Regions from separate parts of the Pararoseomonas sp. SCSIO 73927 genome, predicted to be linked through region 1. Evidence: riboswitches for the same ligand, from Rfam matches in the RefSeq annotation. Region 1 holds a riboswitch; the other holds the start of a gene.

Region 1 (9,639 bases):
ATCCCGGCGGCTTGGCCCGCCTCCTCCTCGTCCTGGCCGCCGCCCGCTGTCCCGGAACGGTGAGGATCGGCCGGGAGAGCGGGGCGGTCCGCGAAACCGATCTTCGTCTCAGCAGCACTCTGGAGGTTCTATGGCCACCACTTCGCTCGTGACCGGCGGCAGCCGCGGCCTCGGCCGCAACACCGCCATCAGCATCGCCCGCCACGGCGGCGACGTCATCTTCACCTATCGCAGCGGCGCCGATGACGCGCGCGCCGTCGCGGCGGAGATCGAGGCGCTCGGCCGCAGGGCGGTCGCGCTCCAGCTCGAGGTCGGCGACATCCCGGCCATCGGCGCCTTCGTCGAACAGGTCCGCTCGGCGCTTCAGACAATGGGCCGCGACAGCCTGGACCACCTCGTGAACAATGCCGGGCACGGCGAGATGGCGGCCTTCGCCGAGACGACCGAGGCGCAGTTCGACCGGCTCTTCAACGTCCACGTGAAGGGGGTCTTCTTCCTGACCCAGGCGCTGCTGCCGCTGCTCGCCGATGGCGGCCGCATCGTGAACTTCTCCACGGGCCTGACCCGCGTCTCCGCCCCGGGCTTCTCCGCCTACTCGGCGGCCAAGGGCGCCGTCGAGATCATGACGCTCTACATGGCCAAGGAACTGGGCGTGCGCGGCATCACCGCCAACACGATCGCGCCGGGCGCGATCGAGACCGACTTCCTCGGCGGGGCCGTGCGCGACACGCCGGAGTACAACGAGGCCTTCGCGAGGATAATCGCGCTCGGCCGCGTTGGCGTCCCTGACGATGTCGGCCCGGCGATCGCGAGCCTGCTCAGCCCCGACAACCGCTGGATCACCGCGCAGCGGATCGAGGTCTCGGGCGGCCAGAACATCTGACCGGCCGGGCCCGCCGGAACAGCCGAAAGAGCAGGAGAACAGGATGACCAAGGTTCTGATCGTGCTATCCGCCGCGGACAGGTGGACGCGCGCCGACGGCTCCCTCTACCCGTCCGGGGTCTGGGCGCAGGAGTTCGTCGACCTGGACGAGGCCTTTCTCGAGGCGGGGCTGGAAGTCGAGCTCGCCAGCCCGGGCGGCACCGCGCCGACCATCGACGGGCGCAGCCTCGATCCCAAGATCGTGGGCGAGGAGATCGCCGCGAAGATGGAGAGCTACCTCGGGCGGAACGGGGCGCGGCTGCAGAAGCCCCTCACCCTCGCCAGTATCGATGCCGCCGATTACGACGCCGTCGTCATCCCCGGCGGCCACGGCCCGGTGGAGGACCTCTACAAGGATCCCGACATGGGGCGGGTGCTGGTCGAGGCGGACCGGCAGGCCAAGGTGATCGCCGCGGTGTGCCACGGCCCGGCCGCGCTGCTGGCGGCGCGCGACGGGAACGGCAACTGGCCCTTCGCCGGGCGCAGGATGACGTCCTTCACCGATGAGGAGGAGGTGGAGTTCGGGACGGCGGACAACGCGCCCTGGCTGCTCGCGGACACGCTTCGCAAGTCCGGTGCCGTGTTCGAGCAGAGGGCGAACTGGGCCGTCTTCACCGTGCGGGACGGCAACCTGCTGACCGGCCAGAATCCCGGTTCCAGCACGCAACTGGCCCGGGATGTGATCGCCGCGCTGGCCTGAGGCGGCCGATGCCGGTGGCGGCACCGCGACGGCGCGGGTCGCCGCCGGGCACGGCCGCGCGCAACAGGATCTGAAGGAGGAACCGGCCATGGTGAAGCCCGATCACAACCCCGGGAAAGCAGGCCAGGCCGGACCCGGCCAGCCGGGCCGACGGGGCCTTCTGGCCGCGGGCAGCCTCGCAGGTCTCGGCGCGGCGCCCGCGAAGGGCGCCGCCCCGTTCCACCGCACCGCCGCGCCGGCCTGGTACCGCTTCGGGCATAGCCGCTTCGAGATGACCGTGGTGTCGGACGGGCCGCTCTCGGTGGGCACGCCCGAGCGCTACGTGCTCGGCGCGGCGAAAGGGGAGATCGCCCGGATGCTGCAGGCTGCCTATCTGCCGACGGACATGGCCGTCATCGGGCAGAACGCGCTGGTGGTGAACACGGGGCGCCACCTCGTGCTCTTCGACACCGGCATGGGCGAGAGCATGGGATCCTGGAGCCGCATGTTCGGTCCGGGAACAGGGCGCCTGCTGGCCAACCTTCACGCCGCGGGCATCGATCCCGGCGCGATCGACCTCGTCGCCCTGACGCACCCGCATTCCGATCACTGCTGGGCGCTGACGGATGCGGAGGGCCGGCCGAACTTCCCGAACGCGCAGGTGGCGCTGAGCGAGGCGGACCTCGCCTTCTGGACCGACGACGGCAACAAGCGGGGACCGGAGGTCATGGCCGCCCGGATCGAAGGCGCGAAGCGAAACCTCGGCGCCTACCGCGACCGGCTGGTCATGGTCCGCGATGGGCAGGAGGTCGTCCCCGGCGTCACGCCGATCGCCGCCCCCGGGCACACGGTCGGCCACACGATGTACGCGATCGAGTCCGAGGGGAAGCTGCTCGTCAACACGGGCGACCTGGCGAACCATCACGTCCTGCTGCTTCGCAGGCCGCGCTGGGAGGTGGCGGCGGACACGGACCGGGGTCTCGCGGCCCGCACGCGCGAGCGGATGCTCGACCGGCTCGCGACCGATCGCACGGCCATCCTCGCCTGGCACTTCCCCTGGCCCGGCCACGGGCACATCGCGCGGCTCGGCGACGGGTACGAGTACGTCCCGCTTCCCCGGGAGGTTTCGGGCCTCTAGACGCCGGCACCCCGCACGGACCTGCGGCTGGAGCGCGCGCGGCAACGGTCCCGGCGTTTGGGCCGCGACCCTCAGGCCTTCAGGGCGCGGCGGACCGGGGCGCTGCCGCCAGCCGGCGCGCACGGCGGCTGGCAAGGAGCCCGTGCCCGGGCGCGAGGACCAGGGCCAGAGCGAAGAGAGCCGAGAGCACCACGACGATGCTGCCGGAGGGCGAGACGTTGAGGTGAAAGCTCAGCAGGATGCCGAGAAGGTTGGAGCCGATGGCGGCGGCCGTGGCGATCGCGGACATGCGCCCGAACCGGTCCGAGAGCAGGTAGCCGATGCACCCGGGCGTGATCAGCAGCGCCACCACCATGAGGACGCCCACCGCCTGAACCCCCGCCACCACGGCGGCCGAGAGCAGCGCGAGGAAGAGGGTGCGCAGCACCTCGACGTTCAGCCCGATTCCCTGCGCATGGGCCGGGTCGAAGCAGAACAGCTTCAGGTCCCGCCCCTTCAGCACCAGCACGCCGAGGGTGGCGCCGCTGACGGCCAGGGTCTGCCACAGATCCTCCGGCTCGATGCCGAGGATGTTGCCGAACAGGATGTGGGTGACGTGCGCCTCCGTGGTCAGGAAGGCGAGCATCACCAAGCCGGCGGCGAACATGCCGGTGAAGACCACGCCCAGCGCCGCATCCTCCTTCACCCGGCTGTGACTCCCCACGAAACCCGCGCCGAGCGCGCAGGCCATGCCGGCGAGGAAGGCGCCGAGCGCCAGCGGCAGCCCGGCGGCGGAGGCCAGCACCACGCCCGGCAGCACGGCGTGGGAGATGGCGTCCCCCAGCAGGGACCAGCCCTTCAGCACGATGTAGCAGGAGAGCAGCGCGCAGGCGGCCGCCACCAGCGACCCGACGCCCATCGCTTCCAGCATGAAGGGGTAGCGGAAAGGGGCGAGGAAGGCCTCGATCATGCCGGCTGCCCGCCCCCGGCCGCCTGCCGCCTTGACCGCCGCCCGGCCAGGAGCCCGTGCCGCGGCGCCAGCACGAGGACGGCCGTGAAGATCAGCGCCTGCAGCGAGACGATCACGCCGCCCGTGGAGCCGTCCAGGAAAAAGCTGAGCCAGGCGCCGGTGAAGGCCGTTCCCGCGCCGATCGCGGTCGCGCCCGCCATCATCCGCCCGAAGCGGTCCGTCAGCAGGTAGGCCGTGGCGCCGGGCGCCACGAGCATGGCGATGACCAGCACCGCGCCCACCGCCATCATGGCCGCCACCGCCACCGCGGCGACGCAGCCCAGCAGCAGCACCTGCAGCAGCCGCGTGTCCAGCCCGATCGCGCGGGCGTGGCCAGCGTCGAAGGCCCAGAGGATCATGTCGCGCCCCCGCAGGGCCATCGCCAGCAGCACCCCCGCGGCGACGAGCATCATCTGGACGGCATCCTCCGGCGCGATGCCCAGCACGTTGCCGAAGATGATCGTCTGCAGGCGGATGTTGCTGGGATAGAGGGTCAGCAGCACTAGGCCCAGGCCGAAGAAGGCGGTGAAGACCACGCCGATCGCCGCGTCCTCCCGGATGCGGCTGTTGCGCCGGACGAAGCCCATGAACCAGGCCGCGAGCATGCCGGATGCGAAGGCGCCCAGCGCGAAGGGAAGGCCGAGGATCCAGGCCAGCGCCACGCCGGGCACCACGGCGTGTGACAGCGCGTCCCCCAGCAGCGACCAGCCCTTCAGCGCCACGAAGCAGGACAGCAGGCCGCAGACGCCGCCTATGACGGTGCTGACGAGCATGGCGTTGCGCATGTACTCGTACTCGAAGGGGATCAGCAGGCCTTCCGTCACGGCCGCTCCCTCACGCTTCCGGCCGCAGCCGGCCGAGCACGCTTCCGTCGGCGCCGACGACCAGCCGCTCGCCCCCCGTGCCCTCGACCAGCGTCACCACCTCGCCCGCCCGGCCGGCCGGGTGGCCGCCGGCGGATCCGCCGAAGGCGTGGGCGAGCCCGGCGGGGGTGAAGACCTCCTCCGTCGGGCCGGAGGCCAGCACCGTGCCCTTCACCAGCGCCACCCGGTCGCAGAACTGCGGCACGCTCGCGAGGTCATGGGTGGAGACGAGGATGATCCGCCCCTCCGCGCGCAGGTCGCGCAGCAGCTCCATGATCGCTTCCTGTGTCGTCACATCCACGCCGCCGAAGGGCTCGTCCAGCAGGATCAGGCGCCCGTCCTGGGCCAGGGCGCGGGCCAGGAACACGCGCTTCTTCTGGCCGCCGGAGAGCTGGCCGATTTGCCGGTCGGCGAAGCCCTCCATGCCCACGCGGCGCAGCCCCTCCTCCACCGCCGCCCGGTCCGCCGCCGACGGGATGCGGACGGTGTTCATGTAGCCGTAGCGGCCCATCATCACGACGTCCCGCACGCTGACCGGAAAGGCCCAGTCCACCTCCTCGTTCTGCGGCACATAGGCGACGAGGTTGCGCCGCTGCGCCGCGGAGACCGGCAGGCCCGCGATCCGGACGCTGCCGGATGCCGGCCGCACCATGCCCATCACCGCCTTGAACAGCGTGGACTTCCCGGCGCCGTTGACGCCGAGCAGCCCGCAAACCGTCGGGCCGTCCAGCCGCAAGGTGGCGTCCCGCAGCGCCACCTGGCCGTTCGGGTAGGCCACGGTCACCCCTTCCACCCGCAGGTCCAGCCCGGCCGGCTCCCGCGCGCCGGCCTCCCCCACGCGCGGCGCGGCGGCGTCCCGGGTGAAGAGGCGGCGGCCCAGACCCAGGAAGCCCAAGGCGGGAACGTCCCGCCGCGGCAGGGCCGCGGCACGGGCGGAAGACATGATCATCGGCGGTTCCCTAGCGCGCTGCCTGCGCCTGGAACGCGCGAAGGATCGTGTTGGCGTTGTATTCCAGCAGCTTCAGGTAGCTCGGCGCGTCGCCGCCCCCCTCCGTCAGGCTGTCCACGTACAGCACGCCGCCGAACGTGGCGCCCGCCTCCCGCGCCACCTGGCGCATGGCGCGGTCGCTCACCGTGCTCTCGCAGAAGGCGACGGGGATGCGGTTGCGGCGCACCGTGTCCACCACGCGGCGGATCTGCCGAGGCGTGCCCTCCTCCTCCGCGTTGATCGGCCAGAGGTAGAGCTCCTGCATCCCATAGTTCCGCGTGAGGTAGGAGAAGGCGCCCTCGCAGCTCACCAGCCAGCGGCGGTCGTCGGGGATGCGCGACAACCGCTCGCGGATCGGGGCGTCGAGCGCCCGGATCTCCGCGGTGTAGCGCGCGGCATTGGCGTTGTAGGTCTCCGCGTTGCGGGGATCGGCCGCGGCCAGGGCGCGGCGGATGTTCTCCACGTAGACCACCGCGTTGGCCGGGGACATCCAGCCATGCGGGTTGGGGCGCCCGGCATAGGGCCCCTCGGCAATGTTGATGCCCGTGATGCCCTCGGTCAGCACGGCGGAGGGAACGTCGCGCACGCGCTGGAAGAAGCGCTCGAACCAGCGCTCCAGCCCCATGCCGTTCCACAGCACCAAGTCGGCCGACTGGGCCTTCACCACGTCCTGCGGGGTCGGCTCGTAGTCGTGGATCTCGGCGCCCGGGCGGGTGATCGATTCCACCACCGCCGCCTCGCCCGCCACGTTCCGGGCCATGTCCTGCAGGATGGTGAAGGTGGTCACCACGCGCAGCGGGCGGGTCCGCGCCTCCTGCGCGGCCGCCTTCCCGCCACCGGCCAGCAGGGCGAGGCCGAGCACCGCCATGCCGGCCAGCCGCCTGGTCACCCCGAAATGCATCCTCGTCTCCCCTGTTTTCGCAGCCATCCGGCGGCGCCCGGCGAACGGCACCAGCCGGCAGCATCCGGCGGGTAGCGCCGCGCCGCGATGATGTAGCCCCGGCTACAACTCTTGCAGTGTTCCACCATCTGGACACGGTTGCAACACCGTCGCCATCACAGGTAGTTTGGTGCCCTCCATGACCGCCCAGGACATCAAGCGCGGGCCGCGCGGCCGGAAGCCGCCCGCCGCGGAGGACCTACCTGCCGAGATGCCGGAAGAGGGCGCCCAGGCGGCCCGGCACGCCTCCGCGCGCGCGGGCCGCGCCTCTGCCGTGCTGGAGGACTACGTCGAGCTGATCGACGACCTTCTGGAGACGGAGGGCGAGGCCCGGCCGACCGACCTGGCCCGCCGCCTCGGCGTCTCCCACGCCACCGCTATCAAGAGCATCTCCCGCCTCAAGGCGCTTGGGCTGGCCCAGTCCAAGCCCTACCGGAGCGTGTTCCTGACCCCGGACGGGCACGCCCTGGCCCGCAAGGTCCGGGTCCGGCACCGGGTGGTAGTGGACCTGCTGAAGGCCGTGGGGGTCCCGCCCGAGGTCGCGGAGAGCGACGCGGAAGGCCTGGAGCACCACGTTAGCGACGCGACACTGGAAGCGTTCGCGGCCTTCCTCCGCCAGCACTGACCGCCCAGGAAGTGCGCGCTGCCGGACCGCGTGGCCCGGGCTGTTGCGGCGAAGCGCCCGCTCATCGAGGGCACCTCGCCGCCTCGCCGCCTCGCCGCCTCTCAGCCCCGGCCCGGCCTGACCGTCAGGACGCGCCGGAGCACCGGCCTCGGCTCAGTGCCGGTGGCCCTGCCCCACCGGGCCGGACGCGCCGGCGGCCTGCACCGCCAGCTGCACGGACACCGCGCCGGCCCGCTCGAACTGAAGGGTCAGCGGCACCGTGGCGCCGGGCCGCGCGGCCTCCGCCAGGCCGATGAGCATGATGTGCATCCCGCCCGGCCGGAGCGTCACGCTGCCGCCCGCCGGCACCTCCACCGCCTGCACGGGCTGCATCCGCATCACGTCCCCGTCGCGCACCGTCGTGTGCAGCTCCACCGCGCGGGCGGCCGGGCTGCTGGCGGAGAGGAGGCGGTCCGGCCCCGTGCCGGCGTTGCGGAGGGTGAGGAAGGCGCCACCCGTGCCGCCCTGGATCGCCGCGCGCATCCAGGGCTGCTCGACGGCGACGCCGCCGGAGGAGGGCTGCTGCGCGGCGGCGAGGGCGGGCGCGAGGGCGATAGCTGCGATCGCGGCGCGACGGGTGAGGAACATGGTCGGGTCTCCTGCTAGGTCATGCTCCCGGCCGGGCCGGGCCGCCACGGGCGGCGGGCATCGGCACGGCAGCCGGGTCGGGAAGAGGTAATGGGTTGGTGGGCGGGGAGCACGGCAGGGTTCGGTCCGGCCCCATGATCCTGTCCCTGCCTACCGGCGGCCTGCGGCCCGATGGCGGGAAGGCGACCTCGCCCCGGCATCGGTCGCAGCCTAGCGAAGCGGCAGCGCTCCGTCACGGGCGGACGGGCCTGGGCGGACGATCCCGGGCAGACAAGCCTGGTCCGGAACCTTGCCGAGCGGCCAGCCGTGAAGGCCTCTCCACATCCATTTGACGCCCCCTGGCCCCGCCCCTTACACCGGCATCGCTGGTGCCCGGGAGGGCTTCAAGGGAACATGGCGAAAGACCATGGCTGCCCCCGCAGACCTCGGCGCGGAGCCGACCCCGACCTGCCGCCGGATCGCACCGGACCGGTGGCGCGGGGCGGCGAGGCGCGCGCGAGGAGACCTGCCAGCACGACCTTGGCGCGCTGCCCGGGAACGGGGTTCTTCCGGGGTTCGGCCGTGACGTTGACCTTCGACCTCAGGATGCCCAGCCATGTCCCATTCGGACACGATTGACCGGCCGCGCGCCGCCAGCTTCCCCAGCTTCCGCGCCGACCATGTCGGCAGCCTCCTGCGGCCGCAGGCGCTGCGCGAGGCCCGCGCCGCCCGTGCCGAGGGGCGCCTCGACGCCGCCGGGCTGCGCGCGGTGGAGGACGAGCAGATCGCCCGCGCCATCGCGAAGCAGGAGGAGGTCGGCCTGCGCGCCGCGACGGATGGCGAGTACCGCCGCGCCTACTGGCACTACGACTTCCTCGGCGGCCTCGAGGGCATCGAGATCTACGAGCCCGAGGACAAGGTGGCCTTCAAGGGCGCGACCCTCGGCCATAAGCTGCGGGTGAACGGCAAGATCGGCTGGAAGCCCAGCATGATCGAGGATTTCCGCTACACCGCCTCCCGCACGCGCACGGCGATCCCGAAGCAGACGATCCCCTCCCCCAGCGTCGTGCACTTCCGTGGCGGGCGTGAGGCGATCGACCGTTCCGTCTACCCGCACATGGACGAGTTCTTCGGCGACCTCGGCGCGACCTATGAGGAGGCGGTCGGCGCCTTCTACGCGGCCGGCTGCCGCTACCTGCAGCTGGACGAGGTGAACATCGCCTATCTTTGCGACCCCCAGCAGATCGAGGGGCTGAAGCGCCGCGGCGAGCACGTTGAGGGGCTGCTGCAGATCTACGCCGACATGATCAACCGCGCGACGCGCGCGCGGCCGAAGGACATGGCGATGTCCATGCATCTCTGCCGCGGCAACTTCCAGTCCACCTTCATCGCGACCGGCGGCTACGAGCCGGTGGCCGAGGTGCTGTTCAACGCGATCGACGTGGACGCCTACTTCATGGAGTTCGACGACGAGCGCTCCGGCGGCTTCGAACCGCTGCGCTTCGTGCCGCGCGGCAACAAGGTGGTGGTGCTGGGCATCATGACCAGCAAGACCGGCGAGTTGGAGAGCAAGGACGAGCTGAAGCGCCGCTTGGACGACGCCTCAAAGTTCCTGCCGATGGAACAGCTGGCCATCAGCCCGCAATGCGGCTTCGCCAGCACGCAGGAGGGCAACAAGCTCTCCGAGGAGCAGCAATGGGCGAAGCTGCGCCTGGTGGCGGAACTGTCCGAGGAACTCTGGGGCCGCTGAGTCCAGGTCGGGCCGGGGAGCACGCTCCCCGGCCCCCTTACCCTGCCCTGCCCCTTACCCTGCCCGGGACACGCCCAGGAAGCGCTCCAGCGCCGCAGCGTCCTCCCGCAGCGCCGCGCTCTCGGCCCGGTGCACCACGC
Region 2 (9,639 bases), 2.3 Mb from region 1:
GAAGAACCGCAAGGCGATGAACGCGCACCACGACGACCTGCAGGCGCTCTTCACACAACTCGACAAGGACGGGCTGCTGGCCGAGGGCGGGCTGGACCGCTACCGCTACCTGGACGCCTCCATCTACACCTTCGGCCAGCGCGACGCGCCGTCGGACCAGGGCATCCTGGACTACCGGTCCGAGGAGGTGCAGGCCTGGCTTGAGAAGTGGAAGGAGGGCGCGGACCGGCGCCCGGACACCGTCTTCACCAGCGACATCTACTTCGAGGACCTCGACCACAAGGATTACAAGGGCGACGGCGCGAACCTCGACTCGCAGATGGACGACTAGCTCCAGGCTCCGTCCCTCCGGAGGAGGACGTCGCCGGCCACGGCGAGGGGGTGGGCGCAGCGACCGGAGCCGGGCCGGCCCGCAGCAATCCGCTCGCGGCGTGCAGGGGACGCGACCTCCGGCTCAGGGCAATCACGCCGCGTCCGCCCGGGAGATTTCGGGGGGCCATGCTCCCCCGCTCCGCCGGCCCGGAGAACAAATAGGCCGTCATCAACGCCGCCGGAGACCGCTGCTTCCCGCCATTCCCTTGCAGGGCGGGCAGGGTTGCGGATACTGATGGGCAGAACGCCCTTGCGATCCCAGTTCCTCTCCAACAGCCCTGCGGAGGGCCGCGTGACTGAGAACGGCGTGCTGGCCGGCGATCCGCGAAGGGCGGCGAGGCCCGCTCTCCCGGGGATGGCCCGCGGCCCGGACGACGCCGCGCCGGGGTCGTGGCACCGCGAGCCGGGGTGCTGCGGGAGGTGACGGGACCGAGGGTGCGCCCCTGGAGCGCTGTCCAGGATCAGCCCGGAGCGTCCGGCCCTTTTGCAGAGTACCGACGAGATGTCCACCACCTACCCGCCCGATGACGACGCAGACCGGCGCGAGGCCGCCCTGGCCGAGTGCGCCGTGATGGACACGCCGGCGGAACCGGAGTTCGACGGGCTGGTCCAGGAGGCTGCCCAGCTCTGCCGGGCGCCGATCGCGGTGATGAGCCTGCTCGACCGCAGGCGGCAGTGGTTCAAGGCGCGGGTCGGGGTCGGGCTGACCGAGACGCCCATTGAGCAGGCGGTCTGCGCGCTGGCGGCCGATGGCGACAGCCTGCTGGTGATCCCGGACCTGGCGGGCGACCCGCGCACTGCGGCGAACCCCCTTGTCACGGGGGAGCCGCATGTCCGGTTCTACGCCGGGGCGCCGATCCGGACGGCCGACGGCCTGCGGATCGGGTCCCTCTGCGTCGTGGACACCGCCCCCCGTCCGCAGGGCCTCAGCCCCTGGCAGCAGGACGGGGTGGTGCAGCTCGCGGGCCGTGCCGAGGCGCTGCTCGACGGGCGGCGGGGTCGGGCGGCCGGGACCGGGGCGCTGCCCCCGCCCGCCCGGGGCAGGAAGGCGCCGGTCGATGAGAAGGACCTGCTGGACCTCCGCGACTACGCGCGCACGCACGGGCTCAGCGTCGCCGAGGCCTTCTTCCGCCTAACGATCGAGGCGCTCGCCAGCAGCAGGAGGTGACCCCTCCCAGGCCCCGCGCCTGTTACGGGCGCCCGCCCCTGGAAGGGCTTGGCGGGGCCGTGCCGCCCGGGCGTCAGCGGGCCTGCAGCGCCAGGAGCAGCGCGACGGGAAGCGGCGACAGCGCCACGGCCGCCGCCGCGCGCGGCGCGTAGGGCAGCAGCAGGGCCAGGGGCAGGGCGGCGGCGGTGAGCAGCCCGGCCCAGAGGACGATCCCCAGCGCCGGCCCCGCCTCCCGCACCGCGAGGGCGAGGGAGAGGGCGAGCAGGAGCCAGCCCGCCCCGCGGAGGAGGTGCCCGCGCGGGGAGGGGATCCGGCGGGTGCCGAAGACCTGCTCGTGGTGCCTCTCCATCGCGAGGCAGAGGCCGGTGAAGCCGGCATAGGCGAGGGCCAGGCTCAGCGCGGTCACGGGCGCGGCCCCCCGATGGGCGGGGCGGTGCCTTCCGGTCGGCGGCGCGTCATTCGGCGGCCTGCCCGTGCCCTGCCACAGGGCCCATTCCGCGCCTTTCCGAGGGGCCGCCGGCCGGCGCCGCCCCCCGCGGCTTCCGGGCAGGCTGCCCCGACCGCCGCGCGAGGTGGAGGGCGGCACCCGCCAGCAGGGCGCCGAGCGCCGCCACCACCAGGTCCAGCCCGGCCAGCCGCCACTCCGCGGCGGGCAGGGTGACGCCGAGGTGCCAGGGGCCTGTCAGCGCGTTCAGCACGGGCAGGCCGAGACCGAGCAGCCCGCCCAGCGCCAGCTGCTCCACCCAGCCGCGCCGGCCGCCCAGCCGCAGCGTGGCGTGCAGCAGCAGGGCACCCCAGGCAAGGAAGAAGCCGTTCACCTCCCACTCCGCGCGCCCGGCCATGCCGGCAGGAAGGAGGCGGTTGAGCCAGAAGAAGGCGGCCATGGCGGCGGGCAGGCCGGCCACGGTCGCGAGGTTCAGCACCTCCACCAGCCGAAGCCCGAGTCCCGCGCGCCCGGCCTTCGCCGCCGCCTGCCGCTCCTTCACCGCCCAGAGGATCAGCCCGGTGCCCACCATCGCCGTGCCGGCGAGGGCGGAGAGGAAGAACAGGGCCCGCAGCGCCGGCCCCGCGAAGCGCCCGAGGTGCAGCCCGTACATCGTGCCGTGCGTCGCCGCCGCCCCACCCGTCATCCCCTCCCGCGCGATGGGGGCGCCGGTCGCGCCGTCGAAGACCAGCGCGTCCCGCTGGTACGAGAGGCGGCCCGCCGGGCCGCGCAGCAGCTCCACCCGCGCCGCGGCATCGCCGGGAAGGGAGACGGTGATCCGCGAGGCGGGCGCGCCGCCCCAGATCCGGGACGCCTCCGCCAGCAGCGGGTCCACCGCCACCAGTGGCGCCGCCCGGCCGGAGGGGCGCGCGGGGGCCGCGCGGCCGAACACCTCGTTGCTGAAGCCGCGCGCGTCGCCGGGATAGGCCAGCTGCGTCCCCCAGGGCATCAGCATCAGCATCAGCGTGACCAGCCCGGTGAAGGTGATCATCGCGTGGTAGGGCAGGGCGAGGGTGGCCACCGCCGCGTGCGCGTCGATCCAGGACCGCTGGCCCTTGCGCGGGCGGAAGGTGAAGAAATCCGCGAAGATCCGCTTGTGCGTGACGATGCCGCTGATGATCGCCACCAGCATCATCATGGCGCAGAAGCTGACGATCCAGCGGCCCCAAAGCGGGCTCATGTAGTGAAGCTGGAAGTGCAGGCGGAAGAAGAACTCCCCGCCGCGCGTCTCCCGCCCCTGCACCACCTTGCCCGTCGCGGGGTCCAGCACCGCCTCCCGGAAGCCGCGGCGGCCCGCCCCGGCCTCGCGCCAGTAGGCGCTGGCCATCCCGTCCCGCCCGTCCGGCAGCATGAGGGTGAAGCCGCCGGGCGCCATCCGGGCCAGCGCGTCCACCATCGGCTGGGCGGAGGCGGGGGGAGGGCCGGCGCGATACGCCTCCGGCCGCATCCAGGCCGTGATCTCCGGCCGGAAATAGCTCGCCGTGCCCGTCAGGAACACGGCGAAGAGGATCCAGCCCGCCAGCAGGCCGGACCAGGTGTGCAGCCACGCCATGGACTGCCGGAAGCCGGTCTTCACGGCAGGATCCTCCCCGTAGCATGCCAATGGCCGGCCAGGACCATCGCCGCGAGCGGCAGCGCGGCGAGAAGCAGCCCCGCCACGGCCCGCGCCGCGCTGCGCGCCGCGAAGACCCAGATCGCGGCGGCGGCGTGCCCGGCCAGCCCCGCCATCATCCCCGTCAGCACCGCGTCCGCGCGCCCCATGGCCAACGCAGGGGGCAGCGCCACGGCCAGTGCGGCGGAGAGCAAGGCCCCCAGCGCGTAGCCGCCGAGGATCGCCGCCACCACCCGCACGGCGATGCCGCCGGCGCGCGCGCGGCCGCCCCCGCCAATCCATTCCATCGCGCCGCGCGCCGTCCAGGCCGTCATGCCGCAGCCCCTAACCCGGCAGGCCCGGCCGCAGCACCCGATTCTCCATCCCCGCGCCGCGCGGCAGGGGCGTTCCGCCGCGCGCACCCGAACGCAGGGGCGATCCGGTCACGGGGGCGGCCCCCTGTGGCATGAGTGGCCGCATGATCCGGACCACCCTCCATCCCCCCGTACCCCTTCGCCGGCGCGGCCTCGCGCCCCTCCTCGCGGCGCTGGCCTGCCCCACCCTGGCCTGCCCCACCCTCGCGCGGGCGCAGGAGGCCGCGCCCGAGCCGATCCCCCGCACCACCCGGCACGAGCTGGCATCGCGCGGCGGCCACCCCTTCCGCGTCTTCCTCCACGTCCCCGCCGGCGAGCCCCCGCCCGAGGGATGGCCGATGATCACCGTGCTCGATGCCAACGCCGTGATGGGCCTGGTGGTGGACACAATCCGCGTCCTCGCCTTCCTGCCGCGCGAGGCCGGGATCCGCTCCGCCGCCGTGGTCGCGGGCATCGGCTACCGGACGGACGACCCCTACGACCTCGTCCGCCGCAGCTTCGACCTCACCCCGCCGCCCGGCCGGGAGATGCCGGCCGCCGAGGGCCGCCCCGCCATGCGCACGGGCGGCGCGGACGAGCTGCTCGACTTCATCGAGGAGACGGTGAAGCCCCTGGCCCGTCGCGCGGCGCCGATCGACGCCTCGCGCCACGCCGTGCTCGGCCACTCCTTCGGCGGCCTCTTCGCGCTGCACGCCCTGTTCACCCGGCCCGGCGCCTTCCGGGATTACGTGGCCGGCAGCCCCGCCATCTGGTGGGAGGACAGCGCGGTCCTGACATCGGCGGAGCGCTTCATCGCCCGCACGGACCGCCCCGCGCCGCTGCGCCTGCTGATGACCGTGGGCGCCTACGAGCAGAGCCTCGCGCCCTGGCACGACCCGGCTTGGCGACCGCGCATGGAGATGATGCGGATGGTGGACGGGGCGCGCGAACTCGCGGACCGGCTGCGGCCCCTGCCCGGGCTGGAACTGGGCTTCGAGACGCTGCCGGACGACGGGCACATGTCCGCCTTCCCCGTGGCCGTGCAGCGCGGGCTGCGGTTCATCCTGTCGCGCTGATCGCGGCACGGCCTCGTTCCCGTCCTTCGCTTCCGGTCCGTGGCCAGGGAGAGGAAGAAGGAATTCTTCCTCTCCCCGGACCCCTCACCATCATCTTTTTCTAGTAGCTGGTCTCTTTCGGCTGACGGTGCGCCTCGGGTCGATGACCCGAGGCGACTGCAAAGGCAGGAAGGAGCCCGTCCCGCGGAAACACCGTCTCAGGACGGCATGGCGGCAGCCAGAAGGGGATCCAAGGGCCTCAGGCCCTTGGCGGGAGTTTCAGGGGGCGGCGCCCCCTGGTCCCGGACCTGTCAGGCCCAGGTCCATCAGAAGTCGAAGGCTGCCGACACGATGAGGGTGCGCGGCGAGCCCACGGTCACGAAGGTGCCGGTGGTGAGCCAGTAATCCGCCCCGAACGCGTTCTCCAGGTTGGCGCGCAGCGTGACCGGCTTGTTGGCGATCTCCGTCCTGTAGCGGGCCCCGAAGTCCACCCGCGTCCAGCCGTCGAAGCGCAGCGTGTTGGCGGTGGTGAGGTAAGAGCCCGAGGTGTGAATCACGCGCCCGTTGAGGGCGAGGCCGGGCACCCCCGGCACGTCCCAGTCCAGGCTGCCGGAGAAGGTCTTGTCCGGCACGCCCGCCGCGTCGTTGCCGCGCTCGGCGGGGTTGGTGGGGCTTGTCAGCTCGGGGTTGATGAAGGTCGCGCTGACCAGGGCGCGCAGGCCAGGCGTGATCTCGCCGAAGGCGGAGAGCTCCAGGCCGCGGTTCCGCTGCTCGCCGTCATAGGCGCGGTTGTTGGCCGCGGTGCGGATGGCGTTTGGCCGGGTGATCTGGAACACGGAAGCGGTGGTGGTGACGCTGCCCCAGTCCACGCGGACGCCGGCCTCGATCTGCTCGGACTTGTAGGGGGCGAGGACCTCGCCGGTGTTGTTGAAGCCGGGGCCGACGATCTCGCCGCGGGTCAGGCCCTGGGCGTAGTTCGCGTAGAGGGAGACGTTCTGCCAGGGCTTCACCACGATGCCGCCGAGGGGCGTCGTCGCGTCGGCGTCGTACTGGCTCGTCCGTGCCCCGGTTGCCGTGCTGTAGCTGTTCACCTGCACGTTCTGGAAGCGCACGCCGCCGGTCAGCAGGACGCGATCGTTGAAGAAGGAGAGCGTGTCGGCCAGCGCGAAGCTCGAGAACTCCGTGATCGAGGCCCGGCGCGGGTCGGTGCGCGGGGCGGTGATGGGCGGCAGCGAGGAGGGGTTGTAGATGCTGGAGGGGTAGGTGATGGCGGAGGTGATGTAGGCGTTGCCCGCATCCTGCCGGAGGCCGGAATAGGCGAGGTTGAGGGTGTGGCCGACGTTGAGGAGGTTGAACCGGAAGTTGGCGCCGGCCGTCCCGCTGACGACCCGCGTGTAGGAGTCGTAGAGGGCGTTGGTGACCCGGAAGTCGCCGAGCTCGTTGGCGCCGCCCGGGCGGGAATCGGGGAAGGTCTGCTCGTTCCAGCCGTCGCGGTAGCCCACGGCCCCGTAGACGGTCACCCAGTCCGCCACGTCGTACTCGGCCCGGGTAGCGATGGTGCTGTCCTGCTGGCGCAGCCGGGTGCCGGGGAACCAGTTGCTGCGCGAATCCGGCACGGAGGGGATATAGGGAATGGCGCTGGAGAGGGTGAGCTGCGGGCGGAAGTTCCGGGTGTCGTCACGCTGGAAGATGCCGTCCACGGACAGGCGGAACCGGTCCCCGCGATAGTCCAGCCCTAGCGCGGCGAGGCCGCTGCGGAGGTTGCCGTCCTCGATGGAGGCCTCGCCGTCGCGGTACAGCCCGTTGAAGCGCACGCCCCACTCGTTGTTCGCGCCGTAGCGGCGCGCCAGGTCGGCCTGGATGCCGAAATTGCCGTCGCTGATGAAGACCGGCGTCAGGCGGGTCAGCGGGTCGTCGCCGGCCCGCTTGGTGATGACATTGATCGCGCCGCCGATGCTGCCGCCGGGCGCGATGCCGTTGATGAGCGCGCCGGGGCCGCGGAGGAGCTCGATCCGCTCGATGTACTGCGCCTGGGCGCGGTTGGAGGAGATCAGCCCGAACAGGCCGTTCAGCCCGACATCCGAGGATCCCACCTGGAAGCCGCGGATGGAGAAGGTGTCGTCGAAGCCGTTGGCACCGGTGGTGAGGCGGACGGAGGAGTCGTTGATCAGCGTGTCGGCGATGGTGCGCGCCTGCTGGTCCTCCACGACCTGCGACGTGAAGCTCGTCGTGCTGAAGGGGGAGTCCATCAGGCTGCGGCTGCCGAGCAGCCCGAGCGACCCGCCCTGCGCGACCTGGCCGCCGGCATAGGCCGGCTGCAGGGTGCCCGGGGCCCCCGCGGCGGTGACATCCACCATCGGCACGGCGACGGGCGCGGCGCCCGACCCGGCCGCGGCCTGCCCCGTGGCGGTTCCGGCCGCCTGTTGGGCCACCTGCCGGGTCGCCTCCTGGGCCGGGGCTTGGGCCTGGGCTTGAACCGAGAGGGCGAGGCCGCACGCCACCACGGCGCCGGTGAGGGTCCTGGTGCCCGTCGCCGGGCGCGGACAGGGCGCGGGGATGCCGTCCGTCGTGCCTGTCGCCCTGACGGGAGGGGCGACCTGGGCTGCTGTATTCTGCCGACGGGCTACGCTCACCAGGCCGCTCCTTCACGCTGACGTGTGGCGGCGAAGTAAGTGAGAATGGCTATCAGTGTCAAACGCCGTCGCGGCTCTGCGTTCCAGTTGCGCGGTGCCACCGCGTTCCGGCTGCGGGAGCCGCCGCGGTGCCGCCCGTGCGCGGGCATGTGGCGCCTGCGCCTCGCCACTCCGGCCGGGCTGCCCCTCCCTGGACTTCACGCGTTCGTGTCGATAGGTTCCGCCCCATGCGCCGGTGGCCCGGAAGGGCTGAAACGGGAATGCGCGACGTGGCGATCCCCGCCACCGATCCGCAGCTGCCCCCGCAACTGTAGGCGACGGCGACGGCCCCCGATGCCATTGCGCCCACCGGCGCGAGAAGGCGGGACCGTCAGGCGGGCGCGTGCCCGCCACGTCGCGAGCCAGGAGACCGGCCGGCGCAGATGTTGTCTCGCGCGTGCCGGGCGGGGAGCACCGGCGTAAACGGACCCAGGGCGCGCCGGCCATCCGGCGCGCCTCCGTCATGCGAGCACGACGCAAGCCCGTTCCGGCCATCCCTGGCCGGGGCGAAACGCGGACCGTGCAACGGAGGCACCCCGGGATGAAACGCCGGATCCTCGCCCTGATCGCCATTGCTCCCATGGGGCCGGCCATCGCTCAGGACGTCTCGACCAACCCCGCCACCGTGCCCGAGGTGGTGGTGACCGCAACCCGCGTCCCGACGCCGCAGGAGCGCATCCCCGCCGCCGTCACGGTGATCGACCGCCGGACCATCGAGGAGAACGGGTACACCACCCTCGCCGAGGCCCTGGCGGTCGTGCCGGGCTTCCGGCTCGTGCAGTCCGGCGGCCTCGGCCAGCAGGCCTCCGGCTTCGCGCGCGGGACCAACGCGCGCCAGGTGCTGGTGCTGCTGAACGGCGTGCCGATCAACGACCCCTCGGACCCGAACGGCGCCTTCAACTTCGGCAACGAGCTGCTGGGCGACATCGAGCGGATCGAGGTGGTGCGCGGCCCCGCCTCCTCCGTCTACGGCTCCGCCGCGATCGGCGGCGTGGTGAACCTCATCACCCGCGCCGCCCCGGCCGACCGCGCCGCGGCGCCCTATTTTGAGGCCGCGGGCGGCAGCCGCTCCACGGTGCGCGGCCACGCCGGCGTGGGCGGCACCCTCGGCGCCTTCGACTACCAGCTCACCGGCCAGAGCCTCTCCACCCGCGGCAGCAACGCCGTAGCCCCGCGCTTCACGAACAACCTCGGGGAGCGGGACGGGCTGCGCTCCGCCGTCGGCACGGCCCGGCTCGGCCTGACCCTCGGCGAGACGGTGCCGGGCGAGTTCCTTGGCCGTACCCGGATCGAGGGCTTCGTGCGCGGCCGGGAGAACACGCTCGGCCTCGACAACGTGCCGAACGACGACCCGAACTACACCGCCCAGGACCGGTCCTGGTTCGGCTACCTGCGCGGCACGGCGGACCTGTTCGGCGGCGCCTGGAGCACGCGCCTTACCCTCTCCGGCAGCCACAACCGGCGCCGCTACACCAACCTGCCGGACGTGGCGAACCCCTTCGCCACGGCGGACGACCTCTACCGCGCCGAGCGGCGGGCGGTGTTCTTCGACAACACCGTGCGCCTGCCGAATGCCGGCGCCCTGACCGACGTGGCGGTGCTGTTCGGCGGCCAGTGGGAGAAGGAGACCGCCGACAGCGCGAACGGCTCCGCCTTCTTCCGCACGACCGTGGACGCCTCCCAGCGCTCCGCCGCCGGCTACGTCTCGGCCCAGGGGCGTCTCTTCGACCGCCTGGACCTGAACGCCGGCCTGCGGCACGACGGGCCGGAGGACTACGACGGCTTCACGAGCTGGCGCCTCGGCGGCGTGCTCGCCCTTCCCGAGATCGCCTCCCGCCTGCGCTCCTCCGCCGGCACCGCCTTCAAGGCCCCCTCCCTCTTCCAGCGCTTCGGCACCATCACCGGCTTCTTCCAGGGCAACCCGGACCTGAAGCCGGAGGAGAG

Evidence for each region. A riboswitch is a leader RNA that binds a small molecule or an ion and turns the genes downstream of it on or off. The one in region 1 is predicted to bind cobalamin.
Region 2: it holds a riboswitch for cobalamin, as region 1 does, so the genes downstream of both, VQH23_RS04700 (TonB-dependent receptor domain-containing protein) here and VQH23_RS19565 (5-methyltetrahydropteroyltriglutamate--homocysteine S-methyltransferase) in region 1, are expected to answer to the same signal.

What each region holds. Positions count from the first base shown of each region.
Region 1 is NZ_CP146232.1:4,147,550-4,157,188, reverse strand. It holds gene VQH23_RS19610 (SDR family oxidoreductase) at 131-883, shown strand; gene VQH23_RS19605 (type 1 glutamine amidotransferase domain-containing protein) at 927-1,622, shown strand; gene VQH23_RS19600 (MBL fold metallo-hydrolase) at 1,711-2,739, shown strand; gene VQH23_RS19595 (iron chelate uptake ABC transporter family permease subunit) at 2,819-3,688, opposite strand; gene VQH23_RS19590 (metal ABC transporter permease) at 3,685-4,551, opposite strand; gene VQH23_RS19585 (metal ABC transporter ATP-binding protein) at 4,562-5,539, opposite strand; gene VQH23_RS19580 (metal ABC transporter substrate-binding protein) at 5,550-6,479, opposite strand; gene mntR (manganese-binding transcriptional regulator MntR) at 6,658-7,143, shown strand; gene VQH23_RS19570 (copper chaperone PCu(A)C) at 7,297-7,770, opposite strand; cobalamin riboswitch at 8,120-8,298, shown strand; gene VQH23_RS19565 (5-methyltetrahydropteroyltriglutamate--homocysteine S-methyltransferase) at 8,366-9,499, shown strand; gene VQH23_RS19560 (ABC transporter ATP-binding protein) at 9,554-9,639, opposite strand, start outside.
Region 2 is NZ_CP146232.1:987,640-997,278, reverse strand. It holds gene VQH23_RS04735 (hypothetical protein) at 1-331, shown strand, start outside; gene VQH23_RS04730 (GAF domain-containing protein) at 875-1,540, shown strand; gene VQH23_RS04725 (DUF3325 domain-containing protein) at 1,614-1,946, opposite strand; gene VQH23_RS04720 (PepSY-associated TM helix domain-containing protein) at 1,996-3,600, opposite strand; gene VQH23_RS04715 (DUF3649 domain-containing protein) at 3,597-3,950, opposite strand; gene VQH23_RS04710 (alpha/beta hydrolase-fold protein) at 4,094-5,044, shown strand; gene VQH23_RS04705 (TonB-dependent siderophore receptor) at 5,350-7,656, opposite strand; cobalamin riboswitch at 7,873-8,089, shown strand; gene VQH23_RS04700 (TonB-dependent receptor domain-containing protein) at 8,237-9,639, shown strand, end outside.